DNA from 2 places in the Ferrovum sp. PN-J185 genome. Region 2 is predicted to be linked to the other one. Evidence: riboswitches for the same ligand, from Rfam matches in the RefSeq annotation. Region 2 holds a riboswitch; the other holds the start of a gene.
The links. A riboswitch is a leader RNA that binds a small molecule or an ion and turns the genes downstream of it on or off. The one in region 2 is predicted to bind cobalamin.
Positions count from the first base shown of each region.

Region 1 (11,425 bases), on a different contig from region 2:
ATATTTAATTATGAGTAAAAAAGATTACTACGAAGTTCTTGGTGTGAGTCGTGATGCCAGCGCGGAAGATATAAAAAAAGCTTACCGAAAATTAGCCATGAAACATCACCCCGACCGTAACCCAGATAACCCCAAAGCAGAAGCGTTATTTAAAGAAGCTAAAGAAGCTTACGAAATTCTATCTGATGATGACAAACGAGCAGCCTACGATAGGTTTGGTCATGCGGGTGTTGACCCCTCGCAAGGAGGCGGGCCAGGAGCAGGAGGGTTCGGTGGCATGGGTGGCTTCTCTGATGCTTTTGGTGACATATTTGGCGATCTCTTTGGCGGCGGAGGGGCTGGCGGTCGTTCTCGTCAAGGTGGAGTGTATCGTGGTGCTGATTTACGCTACAACCTTGATATCAGTCTAGAGCAAGCTGCACGAGGAACAGAAACCCAAATTCGAATACCTACAATGGTAACCTGCGAGAGCTGTAATGGATCAGGTGCTAAAAAAGGGACTTCACCTACCACCTGCTCGACCTGTGGAGGACAAGGACAAGTCCGTATGCAACAAGGGTTTTTTTCTTTACAACAAACCTGTCCTGTCTGTCATGGCTCAGGCAAAATGATTACTAACCCATGTAATGATTGCCATGGTTCAGGTCGTACTAAAAAACATAAAACACTTTCTGTTAAAATTCCGGCAGGTATTGATCACGGTGATCGAGTCCGCCTTGCAGGTGAAGGTGAACATGGCGTGTCAGGTGGACCGCCAGGAGATCTATACGTAGTAGTGCAGATTAGACCACATCCTGTTTTTGAACGAGACGGTGCTGATCTTCATTGCGAGATGCCGATTAGTTTTGCCACAGCAGCGCTAGGGGGAGAGATAGAAATCCCGACTCTAGATGGTCAAGCTAAATTAAAAATACCAGCAGAAACTCAAACTGGACAAGTCTTTCGTTTAAGAGGAAAAGGGATTAAACAGTTAAGAGGAAGTGGGTATGGTGATTTAATGTGCCATGTTACTGTTGAAACGCCAGTAAGGCTCACTGAAGAGCAAAAAGAGTTGCTTCGCCAATTAGACTCCACTACTCATGGTAGTGACACGCACAGTCCACGTGCCAAAACATTTATGGACAAAGTGCGTGACTTTTTTAACCCAAGTAACGAATAAATTATAGTCTACGCCATGTTGTACCAGAGGGGGTGTCTTCCAAGACCACCCCTTTGGACAGCAACGTATCACGAATTTCATCTGATCGAGCGTAATTTTTGTCTTTTCTTGCTTGTTTTCTGTCCTCAATAGCCTGCTCAATTTCTTCATCAGATAAATTTAAGCCACTATCAGAAACACTTCCCTGACGTAACCATTGTTCTGGGTCTTGATCTAGTAAACCAAGAATTGAAGAGAGTTGTTTGAGTAAAATTAAGTTTAACTTATCCTGGGTTCGATTAAATTCACGGGCTAAGTGAAACAGTACTGCTACTGCTTCAGAGGTATTAAGATCATCGTTCATTGCCTCTTGAAAACGTTTAGCATGCTCATTGTTCCAATCTACATCAGTTGGCAGGGTAAGATGCTGTCCGCGAAGTGCTGTATACAATGTTGTTAATGCGGCTTTAGCATCATTTAAATGTTGATCTGTATAATTCAACGGACTGCGATAATGGCCACGCAGTAGAAAGAAACGCACTACCTCTGGATGAAACACTTTTAATACATCAGCGATGGTGAAGAAATTACCTAACGACTTAGACATTTTTTCATCATTAACGCGTAAAAAGCCGTTATGCATCCAAATATTTACAAACTCATGACCGTGCGCACCTTCAGATTGAGCTATCTCATTTTCGTGATGAGGGAATTGGAGATCATGCCCTCCCCCATGAATATCAAAATGCTCACCTAAATAATGCTCACTCATGGCTGAACATTCAATGTGCCAACCAGGCCGCCCTTTTCCCCAAGGAGAATCCCAAAAAGGTTCACCTGGTTTGGCTGCTTTCCAAAGTACAAAATCTAAGGGATCTTTCTTATGAAGATCAACTGCAACCCTCTCACCAGAACGAAGATCTTCAAGTGACTTGCCAGATAGTTTTCCATAATGAGGAAAATCTCTAACAGAATAATAGACGTCACCATTATCACCAAGATAAGCAAGCTTTCTTTCAATCAGTTGCCCAATTAACTTGATCATACCTGGAATATGTTGAGTGGCTTTGGGCTCTACACTGGGAGGCAATACACCAAGGGCAGTTAGATCAGCGTGCATTAAATCAATCATTCTTTCAGTAAGAGACTGTATTGACTCATTATTTTCGTGAGCTCTAGCAATAATCTTATCATCTATATCAGTAATATTTCGTACATAAGTCACCTGAAAACCAAGCACCTGTAACCAACGGTATAGAACATCAAAATTAACCAGCATTCTGGCATGTCCTAAATGGCAGCGATCATATACTGTCATACCACATACATACATACGAACTTGATTAGCTACAATAGGAATAAAAGTTTCTTTCTTCTTAGTCAGAGAATTGTGAAGTGTTAGCATAGTTATCTTATCAATTTAGGGCTAATTCAAGCCATTGGAAATAAACACAATTAATTGATATAATTAAAGTTTATCTAAATCCGAAAGTATACCACGATATGATACGTCGCCTCTCGACCCTTGTAGTTTGTCTGGTGTCGTTAGTGCCATTAGTCTCACTGGCCGATAACCCCAATCCAACCACTCCCAAGTCTGATCCTAATCAACAAAGTACAGCCAGTGTACAGTCCGTTACTGAACCTGGAAATCCTCCTGCAGGTTTTCCGGTTAACCCAATGAAAACCTTACAGCCTCTTATGGCTCAGCAACGATATGCAGAAGCAATTAAAGAGGCTAATCGCTACTTAGATATGGACTCACATAACGGTGAGGTTTTGTTTATAAAAGCACAGGCGCTCACTCAATTAAAAAAGGTAGACGAGGCCATTAGTGTGCTTGAAAACTTAACCGAGGTGGCCCCTGAAATGGCTACCCCGTACAATAATCTTGCAGTACTCTATGCACAAAAAGGTCGTTTGAATGACGCCAGAAAAATGCTTGAAATGGCAGTTCAAATTCAACCTAACTATGCAACTGCATTAGAAAATCTTGGTGATATCTATTTGACTAAAGCCAAAGAGGCTTATACAAAAGCACAAAAAGAAAATCCCAAAAGTAAAAGTTTAAAGCAAAAAATAACCACCCTTTCTAACTTGGAGTAAACATGGTTCGTCTTAAAACAAATCTTGGTGATATCGTCATTGAACTCAATGCTGAAAAAGCACCTAAAACAGTAGCTAATTTCTTGGAATATGTTGAAGCTGGTTTTTATAACAACACCATATTTCATCGTGTGATAGATGGTTTTATGATTCAAGGTGGTGGTTTCGAACCCGGCATGAACCAAAAAGCTACTCGTGCACCTGTAGACAATGAGGCAGCCAACGGGTTAACCAATGACATGTACACTATTGCTATGGCACGTACACCCAACCCGCATTCTGCCACCGCTCAGTTTTTCATTAATGTTGCTAACAATAGCTTCCTCAATTTCCGTTCAGCCACCCCTGATGGCTTTGGCTATTGTGTATTTGGACAAGTTACTGAAGGACAGTCTGTAGTTGACGCAATCAAAAAAGTGGCCACAGGGAATCGTGCAGGCCATGCTGATGTACCTAAAGATGATGTTGTTATTCTCTCTGCAACGGTAGAATAAGAGACGATCGTGCAACATAGTCTGTTCATCTCTGATCTTCATTTATCACCCAAAACGCTTACATTACGTAAGCGTTTTCTTGAGTTTCTAGCAGGTCCTGCTCGAGAAGCTGAATCTCTCTATATTTTGGGTGATTTATTTGAAAGTTGGATTGGAGATGATGATCTAGAATCAACTTTTAATCAAAAAATTGTTTCTGCTTTAAAAGAATTAACAGATTCCGGAACGTTGCTCTTTATCATGCACGGCAACCGTGATTTTCTGATTGGTAATCAATTTGCCCAAGCAACAGGTGCAACGTTAATCACCGACCCAACAGATGTTTTACTCTATGGTGTTAGAACCATCCTGACACATGGTGATCAATTGTGTACCGATGATGTGGATTATCAACAATGGCGCAAACAAGTCCGCTCTCCACAATGGCAAAAACAAGTTCTTGCCTTACCCATCGAACAACGACGCAAAATGGCTCAGGATGCAACAAATATGAGCACTGATGCTAAGAAAAAGAAAACCATGGAAATAATGGATGTGTCAGCACAGGCTGTTATGGAATTGATTAGGAAGAATGATTATCCTCGCGTTATCCATGGCCATACTCATCGACCAGCACGGCATGTCTACCATATCGACGATCATAAATGTGAGCGTTGGGTTTTAACCGATTGGACCAATCAAAAAGCTGGTTACTTATATTGCGATCGTGACGGCTGTCGGGCCGTCACTTTATAAGTTATTAAACAGTTATTAATCCCAAGACAAGGCACCACCTGTTTGATACTCAGTTACCCTAGTTTCAAAGAAATTTTTCTCTTTTTTCAAGTCAATCATTTCACTCATCCAAGGAAAAGGATTGGTTGCTCCAGGAAATAAAGCATCAATACCAATTTGCTGTAATCGTCGATTGGCTATGAAACGGAGGTACTCTTTAAACATGTGTGCATTTAAACCCAATACCCCACGCGGCATTGTGTCTTCTGCATAACGGTATTCCAGTTCTACCGCTTTTTGCATTAACTCTTTCACTTCATTCTTAAAGGATTCAGTCCATAAATGGGGGTTTTCCAATTTGATTGTATTAATCAAATCCACCCCGAAGTTACAATGCATGGATTCATCTCTCAGAATATATTGGTATTGTTCTGCAGCACCTTGCATTTTATTTTGACGCCCTAATGCTAAAATCTGTACAAAACCAACATAGAAAAACAATCCTTCCATCATGCAGGCAAATACAATTAATGATAAAAGAAGTTGCTGGTCTGCCTCAGGTGTGCCTGTTTTAAAATCAGGATTGGTTAAGGTTTCTATAAAAGGTATTAAAAACTGATCTTTTTCACGAATACTCGACACTTCATGGTAAGCATTAAAAATCTCAGATTCATCCAATCCTAAACTTTCAACAATGTATTGGTAGGCATGAGTATGAATCGCCTCCTCAAAAGCCTGTCTTAACAAATACTGTCTACATTCAGGAGCAGTAATATGGCGATAAGTACCTAATACAATATTATTGGCAGCCAAAGAGTCAGCTGTAACAAAGAACCCTAAATTACGTTTAACAATTAATTTTTCATCTTCTGACAATACCCCATTTTCTTTCCATTGCGCGATATCGCGACTCATTGAAATTTCTTGAGGCATCCAATGATTTGCACAGCCTGCAAGGTATTTCTCCCAGGCCCAATGGTATTTAAATGGAACCAGTTGGTTCACATCTGTTTGTCCATTGATGGCTCTTTTCTCAGCCACAGCTACACGTCCTGTGTGAGATGACTGATTTGCAGCAGTATGTAAAATAGGTTTGTTGACAGCTACATGGTCTTGATTTACTTCTTTTACATCTGAATTAATTTGATTACCTAATTGAATTTCGTCTTCAAATACCAGCATTATTATAGTCCTTTTAATTTTATTATTGGCAAGCTTCACAGGTGGGATCATCAATCAAACACTGTTTGATTTCCGTTTCTTGCGGTTGAATTTTAACTGCGTTGAGTTCCCCTCCTTGTCCAGTAGATTTCTCTGCTGCACTAGCACCTAATGAACGTAAGTAATAGGTTGTCTTCAAACCACGTAACCATGCCAAGACATAGATTTCGTTTAGTTTTTTTCCACTGGGTGTTGCAAAATAGAGGTTGAGAGATTGTGCCTGATCAATCCATTTTTGTCGGCGTGCAGCAGCTTCAATTAACCATTTGGGATCAACCTCAAAGGCTGTGGCGTATAGCTCTTTTAAATCTTGCGGAATTCTTTCTATTTGACTTAATGAGCCATCATAGTATTTGATATCCGCAATCATCGCCTCATCCCACAATCCTCTTTGTTTTAAATCATTAACCAATGACTCATTAACAACAGTGAATTCGCCTGAGAGATTGGATTTTACATAGAGATTCTGATAATCAGGTTCAATACTTGCTGATACACCAACAATATTTGAAATGGTTGCAGTAGGGGCAATAGCCACACAATTAGAATTACGCATTCCGTGTTGTGCAATAGCTTGTCTTACTATTGACCAATCCAGTCGAGTACTGAGATCAACTTCAAGATATCCACCACGCTCTTGTTCCAGCATAGTAAGCGTATCGAGTGGCAATATACCTCTATCCCATAAACTTCCTTTGAAGCTAGAATAAGCTCCACGTTCAGCTGCCAACTCAGTTGACGCCAGATAAGCGTAAAAGCAAACCTGTTCCATTGTTGAGTCAGCTAATTCAACAGCTTGATTTGAAGCATATGGGATACGCATAGCGTGTAACATATCCTGAAAACCCATAATACCTAGTCCAACAGGACGATGTCGTACATTAGAATTTCTCGCTTTTGCTACTGCGTAGAAATTAATATCAATAACGTTATCTAACATACGCATTGCTGTTTTAATTGTTTTTCTTAACTTCTCCTCGTCAACGGTCAATATTCCGTCAACTGGTTTGATGTGTTGTAGTAAATTAACCGAGCCTAAGTTACATACTGCTGTTTCTGTGTCTGATGTATTTAGTGTGATTTCTGTACATAAGTTAGAACTATGTACTACACCTACGTGTTGCTGGGGAGAACGAATATTACAGGGATCTTTAAAAGTAATCCATGGGTGACCTGTTTCAAATAACATAGACAGGATTCGACGCCATAATTGAACTGCAGACACCCTCTTAAACAAAGTAATTTCACCGCTGTCAGCCTTACTCTCATAACGCAGATACGCTTCTTCAAATGCTCTACCATACTTATCATGTAAATCAGGCACATCGGACGGAGAAAACAACGTCCAATCTTGGTTTTGATCAACACGCTTCATAAATAGGTCAGGAATCCAATTGGCGGTGTTCATGTCGTGCGTACGTCGACGATCATCCCCAGTATTCTTTCTTAAATCAAGAAATTCTTCGATATCAAGATGCCAAGTCTCAAGATATCCACACACAGCACCCTTTCTCTTCCCACCTTGATTGACTGCAACAGCAGTATCATTAACTACTTTCAAAAAGGGAATCACCCCTTGGCTTTTACCATTGGTTCCCTTTATACGTGAAGACAAAGCCCGGACAGGTGTCCAATCATTACCAAGACCGCCTGCATACTTTTGTAGTAGTGCGTTTTCTCTTATATTGTCAAAAATACTATTTAAATCGTCTTGTACCGTAGTAAGGTAACAAGAGGACAATTGAGAATGTTTGGTTCCACTATTAAATAAGGTTGGAGTTGAGCTCATAAAGTCAAAGGATGAGAGTAGATGATAAAACTCAATGGCCTTCTCCTCACGGTTAATCTCTTGAAGAGCTAGCCCCATCGCCACTCTCATGAAAAAGATTTGCGGTAGTTCAATGCGTTGTTCATTAATATGCAAAAAGTAACGATCATATAATGTCTGTAAACCGAGATAACCAAATTGACGATCTCTTTTGATATCAATGGCGTTAGCCAATATGGTTAAATCAAATTCAGCTAACTTATGGTCTAATAACTCTGCTTCAATGCCTTTCTTTATAAACTGACTGAAATATTGTCGAGTAGATAATTCAACCTCTTTATCATTGGCAGTCTGTCCTAATACTTCGCGCTGAATTTGTTTAAGTAATAATCGCGCAGTGACATAATTATATTGAGGCTCACGTTCAATGAGACTTCTAGAAGACATGATTAACGCTTTTTCTAATTCAATATATGAAATGCCATCATATAAATCGCGTAAAGTTTGGTTAACGATGAGTGATGGCTCAACATCATGCAAACCATGACACGCTTCACTTACCATACTTGTTAACCAATCGATATCTAATAGTTTTGTGTTATTTCCCTCCTTAACATGAATTGTTACATCATGAGATGGTTGGGTTTTGGCGCGTTCTTGAGCACGTTTTTCGCGATATAACACATAAGCTCGAGCCACATCATGCTCACCTGAACGCATTAATGCCAATTCAACTTGATCTTGAATGGTCTCAATATGTACTGTTCCACCTAGAGGTTGACGACGCAGCAAAGTAGAGATGACTTGTTCAGTAAGCTGTTTACACTGTTGCCTTACAGAACTAGACAGTTGAGCAGTTTCTCCATGTACAGCGATAAATGCTTTATGTACTGCAACATTAATTTTATCTGCCTGAAAACTAACCACATCACCCGAACGTCGAACAACTTGATAAAGATTAGCAGCTTGTTCTAGATTTACATCTTGAGAAATATTGGTATCCACTTAGCCTCCCTAAGGTAGGCGCGATGACTGTGGTTTTTGCGTAAGCAAACAAGGAATAACAAAATTATTCAACCAGAGGACACCCCGCCCCATTTTTTGTTGTTTAGAAATACGGCAGGTCTCCTGGCTTTTGGGTCCTAATACTTACTCAAACCTTCCCAGAGTTATCCAGTGGTATAGAAAGGAGAAAGTACTCGCCAATTACAGTTGCGGGGGCAGCCAAGGTATCACACCTTGTTCCCTTTTAATTGTAAGAACTACTCTTACAAACCGTTTAGCTATTAAACACAATATTCGGGGTAAAAGTCAACAAAAAACACAACATATTGTGTTAAATATTTGTTAATTCATGTTCTGCCTGAGCTCATAAGCTGCTTTCATCATATTTTCAAGGGCAGGAATAACCTCATCCCACTTTCTTGTTTTTAAGCCGCAATCAGGATTAATCCATAAATTATGTAATGGGATGCGCTGTGCGGCTTTTTTCATTAACTGAGTAATTTCTACACTATTTGGGGTATTGGGGGTATGAATGTCATACACGCCCGGACCAATTTGATTGGGATAGTTAAAATGGTCAAAGGCGTCTAATAATTCCATATCTGAACGTGACGTTTCAATGGTAATAACATCTGCATCCATTCTCGCCACCGCCTCCATAATGTCATTAAATTCGGAGTAACACATATGAGTGTGAATTTGCGTTTCATCCTCTACACCATTGGCAGTAATTCTAAAACACTCTATTGCCCAAGATAAATAATCCTGCCATAGCGCTTTGCGTAGAGGGAGTCCCTCTCTTAAAGCTGCTTCATCTATTTGAATTACTTTAATACCAGCACGTTCTAAATCAATAACCTCGTCTCTCAGTGCCAATGAAAGTTGTCTACAGGTGGTGGAACGTGGCTGATCATCTCGAACAAATGACCAATTTAACATGGTCACAGGGCCAGTTAACATTCCTTTCATTGGCTTATCGGTGAGTGACTGAGCATAGACAGCCCACTCTACAGTCATGACCTTTTCTCGGCTAATATCGCCATAAATGATGGGTGGTTTAACGCAGCGTGAGCCATAGGACTGCACCCATCCTGCTTGACTAAATACATAGCCGTTCAATTGCTCACCAAAATATTCAACCATATCATTTCGTTCAGGTTCCCCATGAACAAGTACATCAAGCCCTATACGCTCTTGCTCTCTTACGCAGCGCTCTATTTCACTTTTCATAGCTAATGAATAATCTGTAAAAGAGATATCACCCAACTTGTACTTCTTTCTAATAGATCGAATCTCATTTGTTTGCGGAAAAGAACCGATAGTGGTAGTTGGAAAAATTGGTAGATTTAATATGGTATTCTGTTTAATGACACGTACTGAATGGCTACTTTTACGCTGCCCCATATTGGAGTGAATAGCTTTTACTCTCTCTTGAACTTGTCTATTATTAACACGATCTGATGACTGTCGTGATTCGATAGCTGCTTTATTTATATCTAGTTGATCTTGAACTGTTGCACGCCCCTGGTTAATAGCACTCCCCAACAATCTAATTTCTTCTATTTTTTGAATAGCAAAGGATAACCAACTACGAATTTCTTCATCCATTTTATCCTCACTAGCCAAATCCACTGGAACGTGCAAAAGCGAACATGAAGGAGCAATCCATAACCGCTCCTTAAGCTCTTTTGCAATAGGCTCTAACCAATCAAGAATACTATTTAAATCTGAACGCCAAATATTTCTCCCACTAATTAAGCCTAAAGAAAGTATTTTATGAGGTGCTAATAAATTAATAACAGGAATAATCTCATCCTTATTATCAGAAACATCAATATGTAAGCCTGCCACAGGAAGATTAGTGGCTAAATGTAAGTTATCTTTTAACTGGCCAAAGTAAGTAGCGATTAAAATATTTATCTTACTAAACTTTAAATGATGGTACGCCATATTAAAGGCATGTTGCCACTCAGAATTAAGTTCAGTGACTAAAATGGGTTCGTCAATCTGTACCCACTCAATTCCGTGATTAATAAACAGTTCAAGTAATTCACCATAAACTGGTAACAGTTTTGTAAGCAGATCTAACTTATTTATATCATCTTTGGCCTTACCTAAAGCCAAATAAGTAACAGGACCAATAATTACTGGTTTGATATTTTGATGAGATAGTTTTGCTTCTTGAATAAAATTTAAAATTCTTGTTGGGTTTAACTCAAAAGTGGTCTGGCGGGTAAATTCTGGAACAATATAATGATAGTTAGTATCAAACCATTTAGTCATTTCACCTGCCTTAACGCCTGAACAACACCCGATATCATTATGATGTGCTTGTTTTGAGCGCCCTCGTGCTAGACGAAAATAATTATCTAACTCATGCCCCTGAAACTCCTTAACTCGTTCAGGCAAGTTTCCCAGTAAAAACGTCATATCAAGCACATTATCGTAAAAGGAAAAATCTCCAACCGGAATAAAATCGAGTGCTGCCTGATGCTGCCAATTTTGTTGTCTTAAATGACTACCAAGCGCAATGAGATCAGTCAAGGACGACCCATCTTGCCAATACGACTCAAGAGCAAACTTAAGTTCTCTGTGACGACCAATTCTAGGAAAACCAAGATTATGCGTTGTAACCATTTTTTATCCAATCTATCTATTAAAAAATACTATTTTGGATAAAATTAATTATGAAGTAAAATGGTATTTTTTCAGAAATAAATGAAATTTATTCATATATGTTAGAGCGTATCCACTTAGCTATATTAAAAGAAATCGACCAATGTGGCTCGCTAACTGCTGCCGCCAAACAATTACATTTAACTCAATCAGCTCTAAGTCACTCAATAAAAAAACTAGAGCAGCAGTTGGGTACAACATTGTGGATTAGGGAAGGAAAACAGTTGCAACTTACCCAATCAGGGCAATATTTATTGTCTATCGCCAACCGATTGCTACCTCAACTCATTATGGCTGAAAATC
Region 1 covers NZ_LQZA01000003.1:282,133-293,557, forward strand. The annotation lists gene dnaJ (molecular chaperone DnaJ) at 11-1,159, shown strand; gene cysS (cysteine--tRNA ligase) at 1,161-2,543, opposite strand; gene FV185_RS07555 (tetratricopeptide repeat protein) at 2,642-3,244, shown strand; gene FV185_RS07560 (peptidylprolyl isomerase) at 3,247-3,738, shown strand; gene FV185_RS07565 (UDP-2,3-diacylglucosamine diphosphatase) at 3,748-4,473, shown strand; gene FV185_RS07570 (ribonucleotide-diphosphate reductase subunit beta) at 4,489-5,634, opposite strand; gene FV185_RS07575 (ribonucleoside-diphosphate reductase subunit alpha) at 5,657-8,446, opposite strand; cobalamin riboswitch at 8,543-8,736, opposite strand; gene metE (5-methyltetrahydropteroyltriglutamate--homocysteine S-methyltransferase) at 8,789-11,083, opposite strand; gene FV185_RS07585 (LysR family transcriptional regulator) at 11,182-11,425, shown strand, end outside.
Region 1: it holds a riboswitch for cobalamin, as region 2 does, so the genes downstream of both, FV185_RS07575 (ribonucleoside-diphosphate reductase subunit alpha) here and FV185_RS07850 (TonB-dependent receptor domain-containing protein) in region 2, are expected to answer to the same signal.

Region 2 (11,425 bases):
GTTTTTCAATAAGCTTTTTAGCTTTATCGTTTGCTGTAGCGCCATAGTTTCTCGTCTCAGCAACGATAACATTAGCAGGAATAATAGTATTTTTAAGACTTTCTACTCTTGTCATCACAGCATTTGCAACATCAATAGCATTTTCTCCGGGTTTTTTTGTTACGGAGACTGTTACTGCAGGATATTCCTCTGATACGTTATTGTTATGTTTGCCATACCACACATAACGCTGAGCAATGGGAGGATTATCATTTATTTGAGCTACTTCACTTAAATAAATTGGACGTCCTCCATGTACCCCAACAATTAACTGTGACACGTCTTGGGCATTAGTTAGGAAGTTGCTTGTTTCTAATTGAATAGATTGATTATTAATTAATAAATGACCTAAAGGTGCACCCACATTTGCAGAGGCTAATGTTCTTTGTAAATCACTTATAGTAAGGCCTGCGCTGTTTAATCGAGCCGCATCAACTTGTATATTTACAACACGTCCAGGTCCACCAATAGTTTTAACCTCTCTGGTGCCCGCCACACGTTTAATATCCACCTCAATGCTATGTGCAACTCTTTCTAAATCATAACTGCCAATATGAGGATCTTTGCTATATAAAGTCAAAGCCACAATAGGAACATCATCGATTCCTTTTGGTTTAATGATGGGTGGTAATACCCCTAAACCTGAAGGGAGCCAGTCTGCATTAGCATTAACCGTATCATACAACCTAACTAATGCCTCAATCCGCGGGACTCCTACTTTATACTGCACTGTAATAATTGACATACCAGGACGAGAAATGGAGTATACGTGTTCAATACCTTGGATTTGTGATAGCACTTGTTCTGCTGGAGTAGAAACCATTTGCTCGACATCTTTAGCAGAGGCACCAGGGAATGGGATTAACACATTAGCCATGGTGACGTTGATTTGTGGCTCTTCTTCACGAGGAGTTACAATTAAGGCAAAAATACCCAGTAATAATGCAACTAATGCCAGTAACGGGGTAATTTGTGCACTTTGGAAGTAATGTGCTATTCGTCCTGATAGTCCAAGTGGTTTAGTCATTTATTCGTCCCTCATTGACCGTTTTTAAATGAGAGAGATTGGGCATTTTCGATTAATCCATCTGTAGAACTTAATCCTGATATCACTTCAACTTCATTACCCCACTGACGACCTAATCGTACTTGTCTTAATAGAGGTTCACCTTTTTCGTTTTTAACATATACACCAGTTAATTCACCTCGTTCTACAATGGCAGTTAAGGGAACTACTATACGATTAGGCACAGATAATTTTGTTGGTAACCATACACGCGCAAACAAACCTGGTTTGATATCTGCGGTATTACGATCAATATTTATACGTAATAAAACCGTATGTGATTGACTATCCACCGTTGGGAATAAATGAAGAGTTTGAGGATTAAGCCAATGTTCCTGTTGAGTTAAAGAAGGAACTTCAATTTTTAATTGTTTAACAGTTAACTCTTTATTTACTGCTCTTTCTGGAACTGAAGCACTAACACGTAAATGCTCGGGATCATAAAGACTTACCAGTATTTTACCTGGCATAGCCATATCACCTAGATTAACTGGTATTTCAGCTATTACACCAGAAAAGGGGGCTTTTATAACATATAAATCAGACTGCGCTCTAGCAGACTTAGCTAAAGATGAGGTGGCTCTAGCTTGAGCTTTGGCTGCTTCTAACTTTGTTTTCGCACGATCAAGAGCTGCTTGGCTTATGTAATCTTGTTTAAACAGCGCCTCTTGTCTTTGATAATCTTTTTGTGCCAATTCTAAATCAGCATTAGCTGCGGCTATTTGTGCCTCACTGGCTATTGCTTGTTGCTGTGCACTTGTGGATTCGAGAGTTAATAGAATTTGACCTACTTTTACTTTTTCACCAGCGGTCACTTTTATATTAGTCACTCTACCTGATACTTGTGCTGCTATATCGGCATGATTAACTGACTCAATTTGAGCATCAAACGGGTTCAGTGAGGTACCGTTATTATTATGATTTTGGGTGTCTGCAAGGACTGAAAATGAGAGAAATAAACAGCTTAAAAAAGCTAACCCTCTAATTTTATTAAATTTTTGCATTAATTACTCCCTAATCACTTTACTTAAATATATTATATTAAATTACATTATTTACATTTATATAATGTTTTTTGCTATACTGTCAACTACTATAATCATTATTCAAATTCTTCTTTAAGGGTAAAATTAAGAATATGGACAAAATCGATTTCGGACAGATGTATGAAGCGGCAGGTAGAGCCACACAACTACTTAAAGTATTGTCTAATATTGATCGCTTAATTTTACTTTGTAAAATTGCTGAAGGAGAATGTAGCGTCAGTGAATTAGAAAACTCGCTTGATATTAAGCAACCCACCCTCTCACAGCAACTTGGCGTATTACGTGAAGAAGGGTTAGTAAAAACCAGGCGTGATGGTAAATTCATTTATTACTCCATCTCTAGCAACGAATCACTGGCGGTCATGCAAACACTTCAAGAGCAGTTTTGTAAAACCAATCATAATCCAGTTTGTTCAACAACTAACTGATGGAACTAGTAATTCTCACCGCACTACTTGGTGGCACAACAGGGCTTATTCTAGGGCTAACCGGTGCAGGTGGTGGTATTATCGCTACCCCCTTACTCGTTCTCTTTTTAAATCTGAATGTCGTCACAGCCGCTCCTTTGTCTTTAATAGGCGTTGCTGCTGCATCATGGATCGGCATGATAATAGGACTAAAACAAGGAATCGTACGTTATCGTGCAGCTTTTTTAATTACTGCTATAGGCTTGCTTATTACTCCTTTTGGTATTGAAACTGCTCAACTTATTCCAAAAGCGGTTTTGAAACTCTTATTTATCTTACTCTTACTTTACCAAGCTTATCGTTACGCTTTTATTAAACACCTTAATATTGATAAAGACTTCCCCTGCCAAATTGATCAACAAACAGGTCGTTTTCGATGGGATTTTAAATGTCTAATGACAATGAGTAAATTAGGGATACTACTTGGTTTTACATCTGGTTTATTAGGTGTTGGCGGTGGCTTTGTATTGGTTCCTGCTTTAAAAAAACATACTCCACTAAATGTACACTCAGTGACTTCCACCTCATTAATGGTCCTTGCCTTGGTTTCAACTGGAAGCGTATTACAATGGAGTGCTATGGGTAATTTTAATCGTCAGCTTGCTGTTCCCTTTTTAGCTGGCGCACTTATCACAATGGCAATAGGTAGAATAATCGCTCCTTTAATTAATGAAATAATTCTGAGACGACTCTTTAGTATGATTTGTTTAATCAGTGCTATTAGTCTTACTGTACAATTAATCCATCATCATGGCTAACAATATTAATAGTAAAAAACTGCTACTTAGTAAATGGACAGCGGTTTACCCCACTAATAAAGAAAAACATCATATGGTTATTCAAGTCATATACATAGACAAAGACCATTTAATACCAGACAAAATAGTTATGGAAGCGTTAATTAATCACCGTCAATGGCAAATGGATTGGCAAGAATTAAAAAACACTGATAACTGGCTACCAGGATGGCGTTAATGCAAAAAGAACAGATTAAATTAATTTTAGAAAAGGCTTTTCAACAAAGTAACAAAACTCCTTCTCTCTGGCATCTACCTAAAATATTACAAATAAAAACTCAACTTGAACATTGCTCAACAGTACCCGAGGTACTCTCTCTTTTAGAAAACAATAGAGAATTCATTAAAGATTCTCTCGGATTAACAGAACCTATTTTTTCGGCAGCAATTACATCGATAAATAAGCTCAAAGAATAGTTACTGGGAACTAATTACTCGAATCTCTTTCTATCATAAATTAGAGTTTAGTAAGATATGGTTTATGTGGGATGAAATAATCCGTCAATCAATAAGACGAACAGTCAAATCATCGACAACTGTTCAAGATTATCTTATTCCTCCAGGTGATCCAGGTCTTTTTGGTCCAAATAGTGTTATCTGGCAAGTACATGCTGATTTTATTAGTATGATGATCGGCGGCATTAGCTCTCTAATTATGCAAGCACTTCACCCGCAAGCAATGGCAGGGGTGTGGGATCATTCAACATTCAAAGAGAATTTACCAGGTCGTCTAGGGCGTACGGCTCAATTTATTGCAGCAACCACCTATGGCTCGACAGAAATGGCCTTATCAGCAATTGAACGTGTCAAACGGATTCACGACAAGGTAACGGGTATTGATGACCAAGGAATAAGCTATCAAGCTAATGACCCACATCTTTTAAAATGGGTACATATTACAGAAAGCTTTTGTTTTCTAAATAGTCACCTTCGTTACCGTGACCCTCAAATGAGTATTTCAAAACAAAACCAATATTTTTTAGAAATTGCTCAAATTGGTCATTTATTAGGAGGAACAGATTTACCCGTTACTCTGTCATCTACTATAGAAACAATTAATATCTATCGCCAAGAATTAAGAATGACAAAACGTGTTGAAACAGTTATTGATTTACTTCATCACTTTCCAACACATCTATTAGGTAAACCACTATTATCTTTAATCGTAAAAGCAGGTTTTTACAACTTACCTAATTGGGTTTATCCTCTAATAGGCATTATGCCACCCACGTTGATACAAAAAAAATTATTAGACGCAACCATATTAGCAATAGCAAAACCGGTACGTTATGCACTTAGAAATGGAATAGCGGCTCATTCCTATCAGCGGTTAGGAATGACTGCACCATGGCTCAAAATAAACATACCTTATTCATATAAATAAGCAGAAAATTTTTAAAACATTCTCCCTGTACAAAAGCAATCTTAGATTACGGAGTATGAAATAATGACAGTCATAATATAAATAAAAATGAAAGTTTAGTATTTAAATACTGCTCATTGATATTGAATTTGATAAAGAACCTTGAAATAACTGTTAGTTAAAATAATTGATGAATTATAAATTGGAGAAAAACATGAAATTAATTCTAATGTCGTTATTGACTTTAATTGGCTTAGGTCTTCTCTTTTCACGAACAGCCTCAGCTAATGACATGCCCACTGTAGGACAAATGGCACCTGACTTTAAAGTGATAGACCAACACAACCAATTACAAAGCTTGTCTAATTATCGTGGTAAATGGGTAGTGCTCTATTTTTACCCCAAAGATGAGACTCCAGGATGCACCACAGAAGCGTGTGCCTATCGAGATGACTTCAATCAAGTTAAAAAATTAGGAGGAGTAGTAATAGGTGTCAGTATTGATGACGCTACAAGTCATGCTGAATTTGCAGCCAATCATCATTTACCCTTTCCTCTGTTAGCTGATAAAGACGGAAGTATTTCAAGATCATATGGTTCAGAAAGAAATCTTCTTGGTTATAAAATAGCCAAAAGAAACACCTTTATCATTGACCCCGCTGGAAAAATTGCAAAAGTATATGAAAGCGTTGACGCTGGCGAGAATCCCAAAGAGGTTATCGCTGACTTAAATCAATTGGTTAATCAAAAATAAATGCAAATGAGCCGTTTTTGGCAGAACAATCTAATCTGTATCGATCTTGAAACAACTGGAGCAAATCCACTCAAAGATAGAATTACAGAAATTGGTATTGTAGAACTACTCCCAAATGGCTCAAGTCGTGAATGGCATAGCCTAATCAACCCTGAGACTCCTATCCCTCCTTTTATTAGTCGGTTAACAGGAATTTCAAATGAAATGGTACAAGAAGCTCCATTATTCTCAGATATTGCAGATGAATTATTAACGATTTTAAAAGATAAAGTTTTTATAGCACATAATGTACGTTTTGATTACGCTTTTTTAAAACAAGAGTTTTTGAAATGTGGCATTTATTTCAAAGAAAACACATTATGTACTGTTCGTTTATCAAGACAACTCTATCCACACCACTTTAAACATAATCTTGATAGCATTATTGAGCGACTGGGAATCGACATAACAGATCGTCACAGAGCGTTGAATGATGCCAAAGTTGTAGCTTATTTTCTTACTCATGTAAAAGAAAATTTCTCAGAAGAACTGCTTACACAAGCAATACAAAAAGTAACAAAAAAGCCCTCTCTACCGCCAGGAGTTGATGAATATGAAATAGACTCGCTACCTGATAGTCCTGGGGTATACCTATTTTATGGGGAAAATGATTTACCAATCTATATAGGGAAAAGTATCAATTTAAGAGAACGCGTCCTATCCCATTTCAATTCAGATCATAAACACCACAAAGAATTACGACTTTCTCAACAAATAAAAAGAATCGAACATCATAATACCGTTGGTGAACTAGGTGCCCTATTACTTGAAGCAAAACTAATTAAAGAGTTAAATCCCATACATAATCATCGACTCAGACGTCAACAGCAACTGTGCTCTTGGCAATGGAATACAGTACATGATAAAAATATATTAGAAATTAAAAATACTGATGAAATTAATTTTTCACAATCAGACAATTATTTTGGTGTATTTCAAACTCGCAAAAAAGCACTTGATACATTAAGAGCAATCGCAGATGCTCATGGACTATGCCTAGCCGTTCTTGGCATAGATAAGCATGTAAAAGGGAAAGCCTGTTTTAGAGCGCAAATTAACAAATGTCATGGAGCATGTTGTGGCAAGGAAGACATGGTCCATCATGATTTAAAAGTTCAAATGGCTCTTGAAAGAATAAGATTGCAAAATTGGAAATGGGCTAACGCTATAGTCATTAAAGAAAGCAACCATTCTTATTCAGATTTCCATCTCATTGATCAATGGGCATACTTTGGAACATATAGCTCCTATCAAGATGCATTGGAGGCCAATAGTTCTCGAAGAGAGGTGATTTTTGATTATGATGTTTACAAAATACTCATCAAATTTATTTTCAAATCATCAGAGATCATTGTCTTACCAAATACTAATTCGATTCATCACCAAACAGAAGATTATCTAGACGAATCTGTGATTGATGAATAACACGTTCTTTTTCTTCATCTTTTAATACAACCCAGTTAGTAATCTCCTGAATTGTTCTCCCGCAACCCAAGCAAATCCCCGTTGGGGGATCTACTTGGCATACGTTAATACAAGGTGATGGAATCATAACTATATTCGTTATTGATCGTAGCGAACACCAAAAAACACGTTGGATCCTGGTGTGTTATAACCATACTGTAACTGATACGGCATATTGGTTACGTTATCCCAACGTCCAAATAAAGACCATTGTTTAGTAACTTGATAAGAACCATTTAGGCTAAACATTTGATAACCACCTATTGGCTGGCTCAACCCAGCAGAAAGTGATTCTGCACCGTAACGTCTACTTGAAGCAATTAAATTAGCACCTAATTTTAGCTTTTCTAATGCGTAATCAACTCCTACACGTCCAACTTCTTCAGCTCTTAGTGGTAATACTAAGTCTGTATTACGGTCAACCGGATTTAGAAAATCCATTGAGCCATGGAAATTAAATGATCCAATATATTTTTGAGCTGAAATTGTGGCGCCTTGAATTTTCGCATTTCCTATATTATAAGAAATGAATGTATTAGGATCAGCTTGAATCAAGTTTGAAATATCGTTTTGATATAAAACTATACCAAAAGATTGGTGATGATCATCATAGTTAATACCCCATTCAATATTTTTTGAGTATTCAGGTGCCAAATTAGGGTTCTGATATCCTGGATAATACAGTTCATAAAAAGTGGGTTCAGCAAATGCGGTACCAGCTCCTAAATGAGTTTTAATGGAATTTGTAATTTGGTATCCATAAGTAGCGCTCCCAGTTAACTTACTTCCATAACCTGAATATCCATCCGCTCTAACCCCAACATCTAGGGAATGCTGCCCACTATGTAAGTGATAAATAGTTGCTAAAGAATCAATATTTCGATTTAGATTTAATGAGCAATTTGTACAATAATCATATGCAGGAGTAAACTGACCATTCAAATATTGTGAACGATGTTCTGCAATAACTTGCAATGAATCCAAACCAAAAGTGTAATTGTTATCCCACTTGTAATCATATGACGGCGTAAAAGTATTGTCATTAGAAGGTGTTGCTATCGTAAAGTATTGAAAAAAGTTGGCATTATAGGCAACAGTAAAATTACTATACCAATTTGAAGTTATTTGATCATGAGTAAAAAACGATAAATTAGTCGTATTATTTTGTGATTTATCAAACTCACCGCTATTAGGACTTAAATAAGAATCCCTAACAGCAAGAAAATGAATTCCGATCTCATGACCTTGGGCTATCATTTCACTTAATGTCCCATAGGCTCCTTGTCTTTGATAGCCAGTTGCTCCAGTCACATAGCCATAAGGATTCGCCTGTGACACCGTGTTATACCCAGAGGAGTTTTCTTGTGTGACACCAAAAGAATATTTAACAGAATGTGTTGACTGAGTAGAACCGCTTATCGATGCTTGAGACATGCTGGTTCCATAACTACCATAACCGGCCATTGCACTTACCGATGGGGCACCATTTCCTTGTTTTGTAAAAACTTGAACAACACCACCAACAGCATCAGCGCCATAATATATACTCTCTGGCCCATAGATGACTTCAATATGATCAATCATGGATAAAGGTATTGAGTTCCAAATACCTCCTCCAGTACTAGTCAACTCAACTCGTACGCCATCGACCAACAACAAAGTATGATTACCGTTTGTTCCACGTGTAAAAACAGAAGCAGTATTCCCAGCATCACCGAAAGTGGCAACTTGAAAACCCGCTTGTTGCTGAAGTAATTCAGCTAAACTTTGCTGTCCTGCAGCGCGAATTTGTTCATTACTAATATAAAGATGATCTTGAATAACCTGTGAGCTAGGCTTTGGTATCATATCAGCTGTCACTATGACAGGATCAATTTGTACAGAATTATTGTTTTGCGTATCAGCGATAGAGCTAAAACTAACTATCAACAAAAGAAAACTTGAAATTAATTGAGTACTCTTTACTAAACGAGTACGAGTAGAAAAAAACATAATAAATCCCTAAGCAATCAGTCACGCCCACGTGACCTTAGTCTCTTAAAGAGTATGGGATTAAAAAGACAAATCGATAGATAATGAGAAGACAATGGGAAAGGCTGTTCACTCAGTATCAGCGAAGGTCCCCGTCCGCGTTACTCCACCATCTTATGGCCGATATCCGGGCTAGTGAACTTAAGGAATTTACCTTCCCATAAAAAATACAGTGGTATCAAGTCCGTAGTAAAGAAAGCTTTACATTCACTTACCGTTGCGGGGGCAGCACACGTTTGGTTAGTGTTTCCCGTTTAACTCATAATTAAATGAGCACCATAAGTTCAAACATATTACCAAAAAAGATAAAAAGTAAAAAATTATTTTTTTATTAATCCAAGACTAATAAAAACTCATTACAATAACTTATTGTTTATTTGGATGTAATTACTGTGGATATTAATAGCGCATTAGAAATTGTAAAAGCCGATTCTAATTATCGTGTTTTGACACGACTAAACATAACTGACTTTCATCAATTTGAAAACGCACCGTCAGATGAACCGATTGGGCGACTTGCAGTTATTGATACAGAAACCACAGGATTAAAAGTTGATGAAGGTGATCGTATTATAGATTTATCAATTGCTACTTGTGAGTATGGTAAAAATAGTGGGCATTTATACCGAGTAATTAGTCGATACGATAGCTTAGAGGATCCTGAGTTTCCCATCCCTCATGAAGTGACAAGACTTACTGGAATTAGTGATGACATGGTAAAAGGGGAAAAAATTGATGAAAATAAAATTGATAAAGTGCTAGACGGGGTTAGTTTAATCATTTGCCATAACGCCAGTTTTGATAGAGGATTTTTAGAGGCGCGCTATCCACTATTTAGTCAAATGCATTTTGGTTGTTCGCTTCATGAAATCCCTTGGGATCTTTGGGCAACTAAAAGTAGTAAATTAGATTATTTGGGTTTTCGTTTTAATTTGTTTCATGACGCACATCGTGCTCGTGCTGACGTAGACATGTTAATGATGTTACTTAGTCAATCCACCCCAGACATGAGTACTACCGCTTTGTCTTTATTAATCAATTCAGCCAGAAAAAAATTATGGCACATACAAGCCATCGACCTTCCCTTTGATAATAAAAATTTAGCTAAAGCCAGAGGATATAAATGGTTTGAAGGATCAAGCGAAATCAAAAAATCTTGGTATATACAAACTGAGGATTTAGATAGCGAACTTGAATTTCTAAAAGAGGCTGGTTGTAGAAACCCTGTTTTTACTCCCTTAACAGCCAGAGAAAGATATAAACCGCTTAAAGATATTATGCAGAGATTTTTAAGGCAATAAAAAAGGATGTGATTTATCACATCCTTTTAAAACTGGTTACTTTGTAATTATCGGCTTACGCTAATTTGAGTAGTGCCTTGATGGCTGCCTGGAGTTAAAGAGGCTGCTTTTGCATTGTTATTTAACATGTAGGCTGAGAAAATCGCAACTAAAATAACAAGCAAGATAAGAATATACTTCATAATTAGCTCCCTAAATAATAATTATAAATAAACAACAACTTAATTGAATTTTACACTAATATTTTCAAAAAGTTAAAGTAATTAGTTGCATTTTGTTTCAATACTATCTTGTACAAAAACAATTGTTTGTTATCAGTCTTTGACAGGGAATACCGGTAGATAATGGCTCTAGGCCTTGAGGGTCTCCATCAGGCTCTACATCATTAACGGGGGGAGGAAATCGGTGTTGTTGGCGGTGGGGTCGCCGCCAACAGCAAACGATTCAAGAAAGACCATTAATAGGGCTTCCCGGTTTTAGTAGGAAGCCGCAAAGTCCAATGAATTCAAGGCTTGGAGGGTGGTTTTTTTATTTATAAAAAGCTCATGAAAAATTACGGACGGGGGTTCGATTCCGTAAATCACAATCGAGTCATAGCCCACAACAACTTGACTTCACTTTTTAAAGAAGCGTTCATTGGTTTTTAACCAGCCAAAAAGGAAATCCCGATGGCTGTCATTCCTTAAACCAAAAACAACTTTCTGTACGGTGGTAAGTAGCCGAGGCTACTTTAGAGCGTTGGCGAAGCGATCGCATCGGACCTGCCTATTTGAAAATTTGTGGTCGCGTAATGTATCGACTTGTTGACATTGAAAGCTTTGAAGATGCAAGCATGAAAAAAGTTTATCACCCTGAAAGTAAAGATTGAAACTTATTATCAGACTGAGTGATAAAGCGTGTATTCCGGTCTAATCCAGTACATATTCTGGCGCCCTTCTCTGCTGTCAGGTGAATCGTTCAACTTGACGCAAAAGTCCACAGTCACTTTTGAACTTCTGTAGAAGCTTATTCTGTCCGAAATTTGTATACGTTTTTCGGACAGAAAAGAAGATGTCACG
Region 2 covers NZ_LQZA01000004.1:17,922-29,346, forward strand. The annotation lists gene FV185_RS07805 (efflux RND transporter permease subunit) at 1-1,066, opposite strand, end outside; gene FV185_RS07810 (efflux RND transporter periplasmic adaptor subunit) at 1,078-2,109, opposite strand; gene FV185_RS07815 (ArsR/SmtB family transcription factor) at 2,244-2,579, shown strand; gene FV185_RS07820 (sulfite exporter TauE/SafE family protein) at 2,579-3,376, shown strand; gene FV185_RS07825 (TIGR02450 family Trp-rich protein) at 3,369-3,593, shown strand; gene FV185_RS07830 (hypothetical protein) at 3,593-3,832, shown strand; gene FV185_RS07835 (oxygenase MpaB family protein) at 3,897-4,799, shown strand; gene FV185_RS07840 (peroxiredoxin) at 4,993-5,532, shown strand; gene FV185_RS07845 (exonuclease domain-containing protein) at 5,539-6,996, shown strand; gene FV185_RS09895 (DUF1289 domain-containing protein) at 6,938-7,123, opposite strand; gene FV185_RS07850 (TonB-dependent receptor domain-containing protein) at 7,135-9,027, opposite strand; cobalamin riboswitch at 9,168-9,362, opposite strand; gene FV185_RS07855 (3'-5' exonuclease) at 9,444-10,367, shown strand; gene FV185_RS09815 (hypothetical protein) at 10,415-10,549, opposite strand.